Regions from separate parts of the Streptomyces sp. NPDC044719 genome, predicted to be linked through region 3. Evidence: riboswitches for the same ligand, from Rfam matches in the RefSeq annotation. Region 3 holds a riboswitch; each other region holds the start of a gene.
What was found. Region 3 has a riboswitch for cyclic di-AMP ahead of AC07DF_RS34535 (M23 family metallopeptidase). Riboswitches for the same ligand answer to the same signal wherever they lie in the genome.
Positions count from the first base shown of each region.

Region 1: another riboswitch for cyclic di-AMP. It lies ahead of AC07DF_RS29140 (transglycosylase family protein); the one in region 3 lies ahead of AC07DF_RS34535 (M23 family metallopeptidase).
Region 2: another riboswitch for cyclic di-AMP. It lies ahead of AC07DF_RS11595 (M23 family metallopeptidase); the one in region 3 lies ahead of AC07DF_RS34535 (M23 family metallopeptidase).
Region 4: another riboswitch for cyclic di-AMP. It lies ahead of AC07DF_RS01040 (transglycosylase SLT domain-containing protein); the one in region 3 lies ahead of AC07DF_RS34535 (M23 family metallopeptidase).

Region 1 covers NZ_JBWKHE010000007.1:534,629-538,068, forward strand. Annotated here, with positions in the region: gene AC07DF_RS29130 (cytochrome P450 family protein) at 1-122, shown strand, start outside; gene AC07DF_RS29135 (transglycosylase family protein) at 252-1,205, shown strand; cyclic di-AMP (ydaO/yuaA leader) riboswitch at 1,434-1,600, shown strand; gene AC07DF_RS29140 (transglycosylase family protein) at 1,605-2,300, shown strand; gene eno (phosphopyruvate hydratase) at 2,586-3,440, shown strand, end outside.
Region 2 covers NZ_JBWKHE010000003.1:21,270-24,709, forward strand. Annotated here, with positions in the region: gene AC07DF_RS11590 (aldo/keto reductase) at 1-258, opposite strand, end outside; gene AC07DF_RS11595 (M23 family metallopeptidase) at 407-1,441, opposite strand; cyclic di-AMP (ydaO/yuaA leader) riboswitch at 1,453-1,609, opposite strand; tRNA gene AC07DF_RS11600 (tRNA-Met) at 1,904-1,977, opposite strand; gene AC07DF_RS11605 (dihydrofolate reductase family protein) at 2,032-3,159, opposite strand; gene AC07DF_RS11610 (MarR family winged helix-turn-helix transcriptional regulator) at 3,250-3,440, shown strand, end outside.
Region 3 covers NZ_JBWKHE010000010.1:45,961-49,400, reverse strand. Annotated here, with positions in the region: gene AC07DF_RS34540 (alpha-galactosidase) at 1-850, shown strand, start outside; cyclic di-AMP (ydaO/yuaA leader) riboswitch at 1,181-1,339, shown strand; gene AC07DF_RS34535 (M23 family metallopeptidase) at 1,342-2,265, shown strand; gene AC07DF_RS34530 (DUF6250 domain-containing protein) at 2,467-3,183, shown strand; gene AC07DF_RS34525 (SGNH/GDSL hydrolase family protein) at 3,329-3,440, shown strand, end outside.
Region 4 covers NZ_JBWKHE010000001.1:220,244-223,683, forward strand. Annotated here, with positions in the region: gene AC07DF_RS01030 (GNAT family N-acetyltransferase) at 1-70, opposite strand, end outside; gene AC07DF_RS01035 (HAD family hydrolase) at 257-1,105, shown strand; gene AC07DF_RS01040 (transglycosylase SLT domain-containing protein) at 1,069-1,806, opposite strand; cyclic di-AMP (ydaO/yuaA leader) riboswitch at 1,810-1,980, opposite strand; gene AC07DF_RS01045 (polyprenyl synthetase family protein) at 2,490-3,440, shown strand, end outside.

The DNA.
Region 1 (3,440 bases), on a different contig from region 3:
TGAGGCTCGCGGCCGACCCGGCCGAGCTGAGATGGCGCGGCGGGCTGATCATGCGCGGGCTGCGCACCCTGCCGGTGGAGTTCACGCCCGCATCCAAAGGTGACACGCCGTCAGGGTTGTGATCTTCACGTGATCTACGCGGCATTAACTTGTGACAAGTGATCGTCTGCCTATACGTTCACCCATCATCAGCGCGAGCCAGTCAAACCTGCGCCGCGCAGGTCACTGCTGTCTTCGCGAAAGGTCTCCGTATGCTCTCCGGGAACGGTCGGCACCGTCGCCCCCGCCAGGCTCCGGCTCTCCTCGTCGCGGCAGGAGTGACCGGCTCCGCCATCGCGATCCCGCTCCTCGGAGCCTCCGGCGCCAGCGCTGCCGACGGCACGACCTGGGACCGGGTCGCGGACTGTGAGACCGGCGGCGCCTGGAGCCAGAACAGCGGCAACGGATACTTCGGCGGCCTGCAGTTGTCGCAGGAGGACTGGGAGAGCCACGGCGGCCTGGACTACGCCCCGAGCGCCGACCTGGCCAGCCGTTCCCAGCAGATAGCCGTGGCCGAGAGAATCCTCGCCGAGCAGGGAGCCGGTGCCTGGCGCACCTGCGGACTGCTCTCCGGCCTCGAGCAGGACAAGAAGTCGTCCGACTCGAGTGACTCATCCGATTCTTCGGAATCATACGGATTGCTCGACTCTCTCGGTTCGTCCCCTTCGTCGTCCGCCTCGCCGTCTCCTGACGCGCCGTCGACCTCGCAGGATGAAAGCGGCAACTCGGACAAGTCGCCCGACTCCGAGGACTCCTTTTCGCGGGACCAGGAGTCAGGTTCCCCGTCGGCGACGCCCGAGCCTGACAAGTCCGGCAACTCCCAGCAGGACGAAGACTCTTCGGCGCGCACCGAGACCGGGACCGACACCGGCTCCGGCCGTCACCGTGGTCCCAGTGCCGACGAAACCCCCACGCCCGAGAACGGCCGTACGGGCGAGTCCACGGGCCGTCACGCCTCGCGCGGCGACGAGGGCTCCGACGACTCGTCCGAGGGTGCCTACATCGTGGGTATCGGCGACAGTCTCTGGTCCATCGCCGACTCCCTTGATATCAGCGGCGGATGGCACGAGCTCTACGACGGCAACAAGAAGGCCGTCGGTGCCGACCCGAACCTCATTCGCCCCGGTGAGAAGCTCACGGTAGAGGGCGAAGCGGACGGGAAGTAGTTGTTCGGGCAGTGCGGAAACGGGGGCGGAAGTCGCCCCGAAACCGCTCGAGTTCGCGTCCTGTTTCGCAGTGAATGTCCCGTTTGGGGTCCGTGAGAGATAGATCTCAGAAGCCCTGATCGTCTTTGAAATTCGGCGGATCGCGTGGCTACGGTCGGGACCGCTCGTCACCACGAGCCCCGGCTGCCGCAACGCCGAATCCTGCCAGCGGCCGTACGGGAACAGTCGTCGCGTCAAGCGCCGTAGGCAGGAGCGGGGGACCCAAGGTAGGTGCCCGACCGGCCAGTTGCGCCGGAAGGGCTTGGGGTGAAGCCGTGTCCCGGGAGGGGCGCGGCCGGGCAACTCAACCGGCCCGAACCCGACAGCTCACCTCGCAGGCGTCGGTGAGGGGATCCTTCCATGCTGTTTTCCAGCAAGGGCAAGCACCGCCGTCCGTCCAAGGCCAGCCGTGCCATCGCCGTCGCCGGTGTCACCGGCGCCGCTGTCGCCGCCCCGCTGATGGCCGCCGGCGGCGCCTCCGCCGCCACCGCCTCCGAGTGGGACGCCGTCGCCCAGTGCGAGGCCGGCGGCAACTGGTCCATCAACACCGGCAACGGCTACTACGGCGGTCTGCAGTTCTCCGCCTCCACCTGGTCCGGCTACGGCGGCACCAAGTACGCCGCCACCGCCGACCAGGCCACCAAGGAGCAGCAGATCGAGATCGGCGAGAAGGTCCTCGCGGGCCAGGGCAAGGGTGCCTGGCCGGTCTGCGGCAAGGGCCTGTCGAGTGCCGGCTACAACGGCGGCGGCTCCTCCTCGAACGACTCCGGCAGCTCCTCGCAGCAGAGCGAGCAGAGCACCGAGTCCCGCGAGACCCAGCAGCCGGCCTCGCGCTCCGAGGACCGCCCGGCCGCCAAGAAGACCGTCACCACCCCGACCGGCAAGAAGGTCAAGAAGGGCGACGGCGAGTACAAGGTCGTCAAGGGCGACACCCTGAGCTCGATCGCGTCGGACGAGAAGGTCGAGGGCGGCTGGGAGAAGCTGTTCCAGCTGAACAAGGACATCGTCTCGGACGCCAACCTCATCTACCCGGGCCAGCAGCTGCACCTGAAGTAAGCAGCGGCCCTCCGCCCCCCTCGGGGGGCGGCCCCCGTCCCCACGGGCTCCCCGCCCCGGTGCGTGTTCCCCCGTACGCGCCGGGGCGGGGTTTTTTCTGCCCCGCTTTTCCACAACCGTCTTTGTTCCGTTCGGAAACAATTTACGCTCGGTTCTGTCCATGGGGTGGGCGACCCGGTGGCCGATCGGCCGGAGCCGGTTAGGCTCATGTCGCGAGCCACCACGGCCCGCCCTCGCCGGGTCCCCGCGACCCGCGTACCCGCGTCACATAAGAAGGAGATGCTCGTGCCGTCCATCGACGTCGTCGTAGCCCGGGAAATCCTGGACTCCCGAGGCAACCCCACGGTCGAGGTCGAGGTCGGCCTCGACGACGGCAGCACCGGTCGTGCCGCCGTCCCGTCCGGCGCCTCCACGGGCGCCTTCGAGGCCATCGAGCTGCGTGACGGCGACTCGAACCGTTACCTCGGCAAGGGTGTGGAGAAGGCCGTCCTCGCGGTCATCGAGCAGATCGGCCCGGAGCTCGTCGGCTACGACGCCACCGAGCAGCGCCTGATCGACCAGGCGATGTTCGACCTGGACGCCACCGACAACAAGGGCTCCCTCGGCGCCAACGCCATCCTCGGCGTCTCCCTCGCCGTCGCCCACGCCGCCTCCGAGGCCAGCGACCTGCCGCTGTTCCGCTACCTGGGCGGCCCGAACGCGCACCTGCTGCCGGTGCCGATGATGAACATCCTGAACGGCGGCTCGCACGCCGACTCCAACGTGGACATCCAGGAGTTCATGATCGCCCCGATCGGCGCGGAGTCCTTCTCCGAGGCCCTGCGCTGGGGCGCCGAGGTCTACCACACGCTGAAGAAGGTCCTGAAGAGCAAGGGCCTGGCCACCGGCCTCGGCGACGAGGGCGGCTTCGCCCCGAACCTCGGCTCCAACCGCGAGGCCCTCGACCTCATCCTCGAGGCGATCAAGGAGGCCGGCTACACCCCCGGCGAGCAGATCGCCCTCGCCCTCGACGTGGCCGCGTCCGAGTTCTACAAGGACGGCGCCTACACCTTCGAGGGCAAGACGCGCTCAGCCGCCGAGATGACCGAGTACTACGCCGAGCTCGTCGACGCGTACCCGCTCGTCTCCATCGAGGACCCG
Region 2 (3,440 bases), on a different contig from region 3:
GGCGACGACGACATCGGCGCGGTTGCCGCGCGCCTGAAGCCACGTGCCGAGGACGGTCTCGGACTCGCCGCCCTGGTTGCCGTCGACCCAGGCCGAGTAGACGTCGGCGGTGTCGACGAAGTTGCCGCCGGCGGCGGTGTAGGCGTCGAGGACGGCGAAGGACTGTGCCTCGTCGGCGGTCCAGCCGAAGACGTTGCCGCCGAGGGCGAGCGGGAAGATCTCGAGGTCGGAGGAGCCGAGCTTGCGAAGAGAAGTCATGCCTCTCGTCAACGGCCGTGCCGGAGCGGCTCATTCCAGGTCAGACGCAAAAGTCGTGTAAACGGCCGCCGCACATGCCGGAAACCGGCAGCCCTGACGTCGGGGGGGCGTCGTCAGGGCTGCCGGTGCTTCGACTGGCTTGTGGCGCTTACGGGTTCAGGCCCTTGCCCCGCAGCCACGCCATCGGGTCGATCCCGCTGCTGGAACCGCCGGAGTGAACTTCGAGGTGCAGGTGGGCACCGGTGACGTTGCCGGTGGCGCCGACGCGGCCGATGACATCACCCGTGCTGACCTTCTGGCCGACGCTGACGCCGATGGAGGACTGGTGCGCGTACCAGATCTCCGTGCCGTCATCGAGGGTGAGGACCGTCTTGTAGCCGTACGAGCCGTTCCAGCCCGCCTCGGTGATGGTGCCGCTGTGCACCGCCTTGATCGGCGTGCCCGTGGGGGCGGCGAAGTCGAGACCCGTGTGGTAGCCGGAGGACCAGTAGGCGCCGGCCTGGCCGAAGCTGGAGGTGATGGTGTACGAGGAGGTCGGCAGCGTGAACTGCTTGGCGAGGGCGGCGAGCCGCTCGGCCTCGGCCTTCTTCTTGGCCTCCTCCTCCGCCTTCCTCTTGGCCTCGGCGGCCTTGGCCTTGGCTTCCTCCTCCGCCTTGGCGACGGCTTCGGCGGCCGCCTTCTCTGCGGCGTCGGCGGCGTCCTGCGCGGCCTTGGTGTCGATCTGGTCCTGCTGGTGCTCGACCTGGGCCATGATCCGGGCGCGCAGCGCCTCGCCGGCGTCGGAGGAGCCCTGCTCGGTGTCCGCCGTGGCCGTCGTGCCGAGGCCGCTCAGCGGAGTCGCGGAGCCCGCGGGGGTGTCGTCGTCCGAGATGAGGGAACCCACCGAGGGCAGGTCCGGCACGGAGATGGACACCGGCGGCTTGCCGGTCTGGGCGCTGGCCATGCCGCCCGCGCCCACGGCGGCTATGACGCCGACGCCCAGGACGGTGGAGCTGCGGGCGAGACCTCCGCCGCGCTGCTTGGTGACGCGATGCCGGCCACGGACGGGACGGATGGATTCCTCGGTGGGGTTCCACTCCTGGAACGGGCCCTCGTCGGTGCGCTGACCGCCGTAGCCGAAAGTCTCGGTGTCGCGCTGGTTCTGCGCGAACGGGGCCGCGGGGGCAGGCCGGTTGGACGCCACGTGGGCGTACTCCTTTCCTTCCTTCTCGCCTACCGGGTTAGCTGACGGGTTCGGAGCAGGAAGGTCTCCTACGCGCGTATACCAACCGTGCTTCCACGGCGGTTTACGCCCGATTCACCCCAAGTGGTGGTTCCCCGGTTCCCTTTCGGGATTCGGCGCGTGCGCACGGAGCCGCCTTCTGTGACGGCTGGGACGACCGCGCTGCGTTATCGAACGTTAATAGACCCGGGGAGCGTATTCCAGCGATTCCACTTGATCATTAACCTTTTTCGTGCGGACTTACCTGCCACGACCGGCTTAAATCGGGCGAGTTACCCGCTCCGCAAGTGACTGCTGGGTATTGACGGTGTGTCAGTTGCTCTGCGGAGCGGCGCGCTTCGCTCACGGGCAGTAATCGGGGTGTGGAGAAGCGGAAAACACCGAGGGCCGGAACCCTTTCGGATTCCGGCCCTCGGCCTTCAGTAGCGGGGACAGGATTTGAACCTGCGACCTCTGGGTTATGAGCCCAGCGAGCTACCGAGCTGCTCCACCCCGCGTCGTTGTGATTCCAGTGTACGCCATCCGCGGGACCACTCGTGACCACCCACCCGCTACAGCAGATGGCGGTTCGGGGCCTTGGCCCGGTGCTCGTGCTCTGGGAGGACGACGACCTCCGCCCCGCCGGCCGCCAGGACTCCGCTGCCGTCGGCGCCCTGGACGAAGGTGTCCGGCTCACGCCAGGCCGTGACCACACGGCGTACGCCCGCGTCGAGGAGCAGCCGGGCGCAGGGTGCGGGGCGGGAGGCGCGGCGGGCGCAGGGCTCCAGGCTGCTGTAGACCGTGGCGGTGGCGAGGCGCGGGTCGGACGGGTCGAGCTTCGCCAGGGCCGCCTCCTCGGCGTGCGCTACGGGGTCGCCGCCCTCGCGGGAGTGGCCGCGGGCCAGTTCCGTGCCGTCGGCCGCGACCACCACCGCGCCCACGCTGAACGCCGTGTCCGACGGCGGGCAGAGGTCCGCCAGTTCGCAGGCGAGGGCCAGCCAGTGGTGGTCGGCGGCGGTGGGGAGGGGGCCGGTGCCCGGGGCGGTGGGTTCGTAGCGCATGAGGACCACGTCCTCGATGCGCCGCGTCTCCAGCAGCCGGAGCCTGCCGCCCTGGTAGCCGCCGGGCCCGAAGAGGCGGGGTGCCTTCGGATCGCCCACGAAGAGCGGGGCGAGCACCAGCTGGAGTTCGTCGGCCAGGCCCTGGGTGAGGAGCTGGGTGTGGATCAGACCGCCGCCCTCGACCATGAGCCGCCGTACGCCCCGTACGTCGTGCAGGTGGGTGAGGAGCCGGCGCCAGTCGAGGCCGGTGCCGAGGGGGACCACGTCGGTGGCGAGGCCGAGGGCCCGGGCGCGCTCGGCGCCCTGGTCGGTCGTGTAGAGGACCTTCTCGCCGCCGGTGTGCCAGAACTTGGCGTCCGGGTCGAGGTCGCCGGAGCCGCTGACGGTGACCTTGAGGGGGTACTCCGGTTTCCCGGCGGCCCGGCGGGCGGCCCGGCGTTCCTCGGAGTTCACCAGGAGCCGGGGGTTGTCGGCGCGGATGGTGCCGGCGCCGATCAGGATGGCGTCGACGCCGGCCCGGACCTCGTCGACCCGGTCGAAGTCGGCCGGGCTCGACAGGAGCAGGCGGTCGGGTCCGGTGTCGTCCAGGTAGCCGTCGAGGGAGACGGCTGCGGACAGCAGGACGTACGGGTGAGGCATCGACGCTCCGCGGCTGGTCGGGACGGCGGGACTGGACAAGGTCACCCAGGCGGCCTTGGTTCAAGTTTGAAACAAACCTACACTGACGGCATGACGACTCGCTGGCTCACCCCCGAGGAGCAACGCGCCTGGCGCGCGTACATCGCCTCCTCGCTGCTCCTGGAGGACGCGATCGACCGGCAGCTCCAGCAGGACGCCGGCATGCCGCACCTTTACTACTCCATCCTGTCCGTCCTGTCGGAGTCCCCCGAGCAGCGCCTGCGCATGACCGATCTCGCCGA
Region 3 (3,440 bases):
GTTCCGCAATCAGCTCGTACTGAACCTGGCCCGCGAGGACGTCCAGGAGTACCTGTGGGAGCAGCTCGACGGGCTGCTCTCCAGCGCCCCCATCGACTACGTCAAGTGGGACTTCAACCGCTGCTTCACCGACGCCGGCTGGCCGGACGACCCCTACCCGCAGCGGCTCTGGGTCGACCACGTACATGCCCTGTACGCCCTGCTGGACCGGCTGCGGGCGGCGCACCCCGGTGTGGCCTTCGAGTCCTGCTCGGGTGGTGGCGGCCGGATCGACCTCGGGGTGCTGGGCCGCACGGACCAGGTGTGGACCTCCGACAACACCGACCCGCTCGACCGGCTCGCCATCCAGCACGGCTTCAGCCAGATCCATCCGGCCCGGGTCATGGCCGCCTGGGTCACCGACAGCCCGAACGCCATGCTCAACCAGCGGTCCAGCTCCCTGCGGTTCCGGTTCGTCAGTGCCATGGCCGGCGTGCTCGGGGTGGGCGGCGACCTCACGCGGTGGACGCCGGAGGAGCTCGCCGAGGCCCGGGGCTGGGTGGAGCTCTACAAGGAGATCCGGCCCGTGGTGCAGCGCGGCGACCTGTACCGGCTGCGGGCGCCGGAGGGCGGCTCGAGCGCGGTGCAGTACGTCCTCGGTGACGAGACCGTCGTCCTCGTCTGGCTCCAGGCGCAGCGCTACGGCGAGCCCGTTCCGGCGCTCCGGCTGCGGGGCCTCGACCCGACAGCAGTGTATGAATGCCCCGAAACGGGCGAAGTTCACCGAGGGGCCGTACTTACTCATCACGGGCTGCGAATCGGCCTGCGCGGGGACCTGGATGCCACGGTCGTCCGCCTTAGGCGTAAGTAGCCGTTCTGTCCGGATCGGGTAGATAAGGCGAATAAGGCGCTTCAGGTGTTTCGGTGTAACGTGCCCCGATCGTAAAGGAGATGTGGTCGGGGTGCGTGACCATCGTCATATTCGTGACGATGTGTTGTCGTCATGTGCACGTAATTCTCGCGCTATTCAGGGACATTGAGGAAACCGGGAGATCGGTAATCCACGCTCGGTGACGGTAAATATGCCGATGCGTCCAGAGAAACGCGGTCACAGGCAACCGCAAGCTTGTCCCATTGCGTCTTGGTCGCTTACGTTCCACACCAATCCGGACGGACGCCTAATCCTGCCGCCGCCCGGAGCCCCACACACTCACCCGTGTATGGCAGGAGCGGGGGACCCACAGGTAAGACGCCTGTTCCGGTTCCCGGAACGGCTTGGGGTTCAGCCGCACTTCGGTGCGGCCGGGCATCTCCAGCCCGCACCCGACAGCTCACCTCGCAGGCGCCGGAGAGGAATTCGCCATGCCCGCGAAGGGTAAGCACCGCCGCCCGAAGTCCCAGCGTTTCACCCGCTCCATCGCCGTCGCCGGAACCGGTGGCGCCGCCCTCGCCCTTCCGCTCATGGGGGCCACCGGCGCCCACGCCGCGACCCCGCAGTCGGCTCCGGAAAAGGCCGTCCAGTCCGCTCCGGCCGCCGAGAAGAAGGCCGCCGAAAAGGCCACGGGCGCCCACACGTACACCGTGAGGGCCGGCGACTATCTCGCGAAGATAGCCGACGACCAGAACGTCAGCGGCGGCTGGAAGAAGCTCTACAGCGACAACCGTGACGCCGTCGGCTCCGACCCGTCGCTGATCCACCCGGGCCTGAAGCTCTCGATCGGCAAGAAGGCGGCGAGCGCGCCCAAGACGCAGTCGTCCGCGCCCAAGGCGGCCGAGAAGCCGAAGGCGTCGGCTGAGAAGTCGTCCGCCGCCGAGTCGTCCTCGAAGGCCGGCACCGCCGCGAAGCCGGCCGCCGCCAAGCCGGCCGCCGAGGCCTCCGGCTTCAGCCTCCCGGTGGACGGCGCCGCCGTCGGCACCCCGTACCACATGTCCGGCAGCATGTGGTCCAGCGGCTATCACACCGGTGTCGACTTCGTCGTCCCGACCGGCACCTCGCTCAAGGCCGTCGGCGCCGGCACGGTCGTCTCCGCCGGCTGGGGCGGCGCGTACGGCAACCAGGTCGTCATCCAGCTCGAGGACGGCAAGTACGCGCAGTACGCCCACCTGTCCCAGCTCTCCGTCTCGGCCGGCCAGACCGTGACGGCCGGGCAGCAGGTCGGCCTGTCCGGTGCGACCGGCAATGTGACCGGACCGCACCTGCACTTCGAGATCCGCACCTCGCCGGACTACGGCTCGGACGTGGACCCGGTCGCCTACCTGCGCTCGCACGGCGTCTCCGTGGGCTGACCGACCGCGACACCCCCTGCCTGACACGCAGCCGAAGGCCGGACCCCGATCCCCGGGTCAGGCCTTCGGTGTGTGCGGCTGCCGATCGACTCAAGGGATGGACCCTCAAGGGATCGCCACTCAAGGGATCGACAGGGGGCGGCAGTTGGGCCACAGTGATCCCGTCGTGAGTGCAAGCGCTTTCTGAAGGAGCTGTGTTCCGTGCCGACCACCCGCAGAATGTTGGGAGCCCTGACGGCGGGAGCCGCGCTGGCGGCCCTCGCCCCGATGCAGAGCGCGAACGCCGCACCCCGGAACCGGCGCCTCATCGCCCACGACGACTTCTGCCACGGACTCGGTCAGTGGGCGACCGAACTCCAGGACGGCGGGTCCGTCACCGCCTCCCGAGGCGTCCTGGACATCGACGTACCGGCCGGGGCGACCGTCTGGTACAGACGGCGCCTCGAGGGACCGTACGTCCTCGAATACACCGCCACGCCCGTCTCCGAGGGCGGGGCCAACGACCGGGTCTCGGACCTCAACAACTTCTGGAACGCGACCGACGTCCGCTCCCCGGACGACCTCTTCGCCACGCCACGTGGCGGGGCGCTGGAGGAGTACGACCACCTGACGACCTACTACGCCGGATACGGCGCCAACTACAACACCACGACCCGGCTGCGGCGTTATGTGGGCCAGGCCGGTGTGCGTCCCCTGATCCACGACTACACCGAGCCGCTGCTGGTCCCGGGCGAGCCGAACCGGGTCCGGATCGTCTCGAACGGGTCGACGGTGCGGTGGTGGAACAACGGGCGGCTCGTTTTCGACTACACCGACCCGCAGCCGTACACGAGCGGGCACTTCGCCTTCCGGACCGTGTGGAGCCACTTCCGGATCACGGGCTTCCGGGTGTGGCGACTGACCCCGCAACGTCCGTGAGGGGTGGCCTATTCCGGAGTTGGCGAACACTTTAGGAGTGGCTTATCTCACCGCCCGTCAACCCTTTCCTACGGTCGCGTAGGTCACATTCGAGGGTGAATTATGAGCGGCTGTGGCAGACGATTCGAAGAGTGACAGCAGAGCAGTGATCGGGTCGTACGTGGCGGTGGGGGACAGCTTCACCGAGGGCGTCGGCGATCCCGGCCCCGACGGGGCGTTCGTCGGCTGGGCCGACCGGTTCGCCGTGCTGCTCGCCG
Region 4 (3,440 bases), on a different contig from region 3:
AGGCAGCGCGCAGCGCGCGCCAGCGCTCCCTTTCCCCTTCGCCGAGCTCCCCGGGCCCAGCCACGCGAATGCGCCCACTGCTCAACCCGACCCCCCGATCAAGTCCCCCCTGGACACTTGGAAGGTACCGCCCGAGACGGCCTCGCCGGTAGGTAGCGGACCATGTTGTTGCCAACTGGTACAGAGGCCTTCAACCGGGCAATCGGTGTCCACGGCGCGATGAAACGAAGGGCCGCGCTGTCCGTATTCTCAGATCATGGCCGCACCCATCGCATATTCACTCATCGCCACCGACCTGGACGGAACGCTGCTGCGCGGCGACGACACCCTCTCCGACCGGTCGCTCGCCGTGCTCGCGCGGGTGGCGGAGGCCGGTGCCCAGCACCTCGTGGTGACGGGCCGGCCGGCGCCACGTGTGCGACCGCTCCTCGACGACCTCCGCTGCACGGGGCTCGCGGTGTGCGGGCAGGGCGCGCAGGTGTACGACGCCGGCGCGGACCGGCTGCTGTGGTCCATCACCCTGGACCGGGAACTGGCGGAGACCGCGCTCGGCAAGATCGAGGCCGAGGTGGGGCAGGTGTACGCCGCGGTCGACCAGGACGGGGTCGACGGGCTCACACTCATCGAGCCGGGCTATCTCATGCCGCACCCGACCCTGCCGGCCGTGCGGGTCGACCGGCGCGACGATCTGTGGGGCGAGCCGATCAGCAAGGTGCTGCTGCGCCATCCCTACCTGACGGACGACGAGTTGGCGGCGACGGCCCGTTCGGTGGTCGGCTCCCTGGCGACGGTGACGATGTCGGGGCCCGGCACGGTCGAGCTCCAGCCGTGCGGCGTCACCAAGGCGACGGGCCTGGCGCTGGCCGCCGAGCATCTGGGGCTGCGGCCGGCGGACACCATCGCCTTTGGTGACATGCCCAACGACATCCCGATGTTCGACTGGGCGGCCCACGGCGTCGCGATGGCGAACGCCCATCCCGAACTCAAGGCCGTGGCCGACGAGATCACCCTGTCGAACGAGGACGACGGCATCGCCGTCGTCCTCGAGCGACTGCTGGGCGGGTCGGCTCAGTACGGGCCGTTGACGTTGTCGATCGAGCCGTAGCGGTCGGCCGCGTAGTTGCAGGCCGCCGTGATGTTGGCGACCGGGTCGTACGGATCCCACGACGTGCCGTCCACGTGGTAGGCCTGGAAGGTCGGGTCGATGGTCTGGAGCAGGCCCTTGGACGGGGTGCCCTTGGCCGCGTTGGAGTCCCAGTTGTTGATCGCCTGGGGGTTGCCGGACGACTCGCGCATGATGTTGCGGTGGATGCCGTCGTAGGACCCCGGAATGCCCTTCTGCGCCATGATGTCCAGCGCCTCACGGATCCATCCGTCGAGGTTGTCGGCGTAGGTCTTGGCGGAGGCCGGGGTGGCCTTGGCGACGCCGCCGGCGGGCTTCGCGGCCGGCTCGGCGGACGACTTGGCCGCCTCCTTCGTGGCGGCCGCCTTGGTCGTCGACACCTTCAGCTTCAGGCCCGGGTGGATCAGCTTCGGGTCGTCGCCGACGGCGGAGCGGTTGTCCTTGTAGAGCTTCTTCCAGCCGCCCGAGACGTCGTACTTGTCCGCGATGCGGTAGAGCGTGTCGCCCTTGGTCACGGTGTACGTGAGGGACTTGGCGGGCTTGACCGCCTGGGGCTCCACGGCGTTCGCGTGCGTCGCGCCGAGGAGCGGGAGGGTCAGTGCCGCTCCGCCGGTGCCGGCGATCGCGACACCTCGGGTGAGCGGGTTGGTTCTGGGGCGACGGTGCTTGCCTCGTCCGGCCATGGCGATGTTCCTCTCCGGCGCCTGCGAGGTGAGCTGTCGGGTTCGGGCCGGGAGGTGCCCGGCCGCGTACGGCGGTGTACTGCCGTACGCGGCTTCACCCCGAGCCGTGCCGCTGTGCGGACCGGCGACTTACCTGGGTCCCCCGCTCCTGCCCTGCGTGAGTGAGTCGGTTCGTGTGGGGGTCCGGGCGGCGGCAGGATTCGGCGTCCGCCGGACAGGCCGGGAACGTATGCGAGAGCACATGTCGGGAACAAGCGCCGGAGTCACATATCGCGCGGTTGACCTTGGTCGGGGGTGTTTGGTCCGCTTGATCCTTTGCGGAAGCCAAGGCTCAACTGGCGTTCGGCTGAAGGAGGTACGGGTCGATGCCGGGGTGGCGCGGCAAAGGGGTTAACGTGATTCAACTCACTGATCACAAGCCTGTGGGGCAATTACCGTCAAAGGTAATTTGCTCAGTCGTCATGGCAAATCGTGAATATCTCACTATCGGCTGGTAAGTCGACAAATGTCTGTTCTTATGGCCCGATCAAAAACATAACGGTCGTGATCAGATACCACCCGGCCTGTAACCATGGGCGCTGGCGGTGATCGAAACGTGACCGGATACGCTGACTCGAGTGATGGCAGCGACCTATCGACAATCCGCGTAATCACCGGCAGACACAGCAGACAGGAGACCCCTCGTGACCGACGTCGGGCCGTTCGGGCTGAGCGTGCGGGACCAGGCTCTGGAAGCCGATGTCCAGGCCGGGTTGGCGGCTGTCGAGGAAGGCTTGTTCGAGGCCACCAAGAGTGAGGTGCCCTTCATCACGGAGGCCGCCCAGCACCTGGTGCGGGCCGGCGGCAAGCGGTTCCGTCCGCTGCTCGTGATGCTCTCCGCCCAGTTCGGCGACCCGTACGCGCCCGGGATCGTGCCGTCGGCCGTCGTCGTGGAACTGACCCATCTCGCCACGCTGTACCACGACGACGTGATGGACGAGGCGACGGTGCGCCGCGGGGTCGCGAGCGCGAACGCCCGCTGGGACAACTCCGTCGCGGTCCTCACCGGCGACTTCCTCTTCGCCCGTGCCTCGCACACCCTGGCCGACCTCGGCCCGGAGGCGGTGCGGGTGCAGGCCGAGGCGTTCGAACGGCTGGTGACCGGGCAGATCCTGGAGACGGCCGGACCGCAGGACGGCCGCGACCCCGTCGAGCACTACCTGGACGTGCTGGGCGGCAAGACCGGCTCGCTGGTGGCCGTGTCGTGCCGGTTCGGCGCGATGATGTCCGGCGCCGACGAGACGACCGTGGACGTGCTGACCCAGTACGGCGAGCGGCTCGGCGTCGCCTTCCAGCTCGCGGACGACGTCCTGGACATCGCCTCCGACTCCCACGAGTCCGGCAAGACCCCCGGCACCGATCTGCGCGAGGGCATCCCCACGATGCCGGTGCTGCGGCTGCGCGAGCGGGCGGCCCGGCTCGGCCTCGCGGACGACATCGCCCTGTGCGAGCTGCTGGACTCCGACCTCACCGACGACGAACGGCACGCCGAGGCCCTGCGCCTGCTGCGCGCCCACCCGGCGCTGGAACAGGCCCGGAAGGACACCGTCCGCTACGCCCAGGACGCCCGCTCGGCGCTGGCCCCCCTGCCCGAG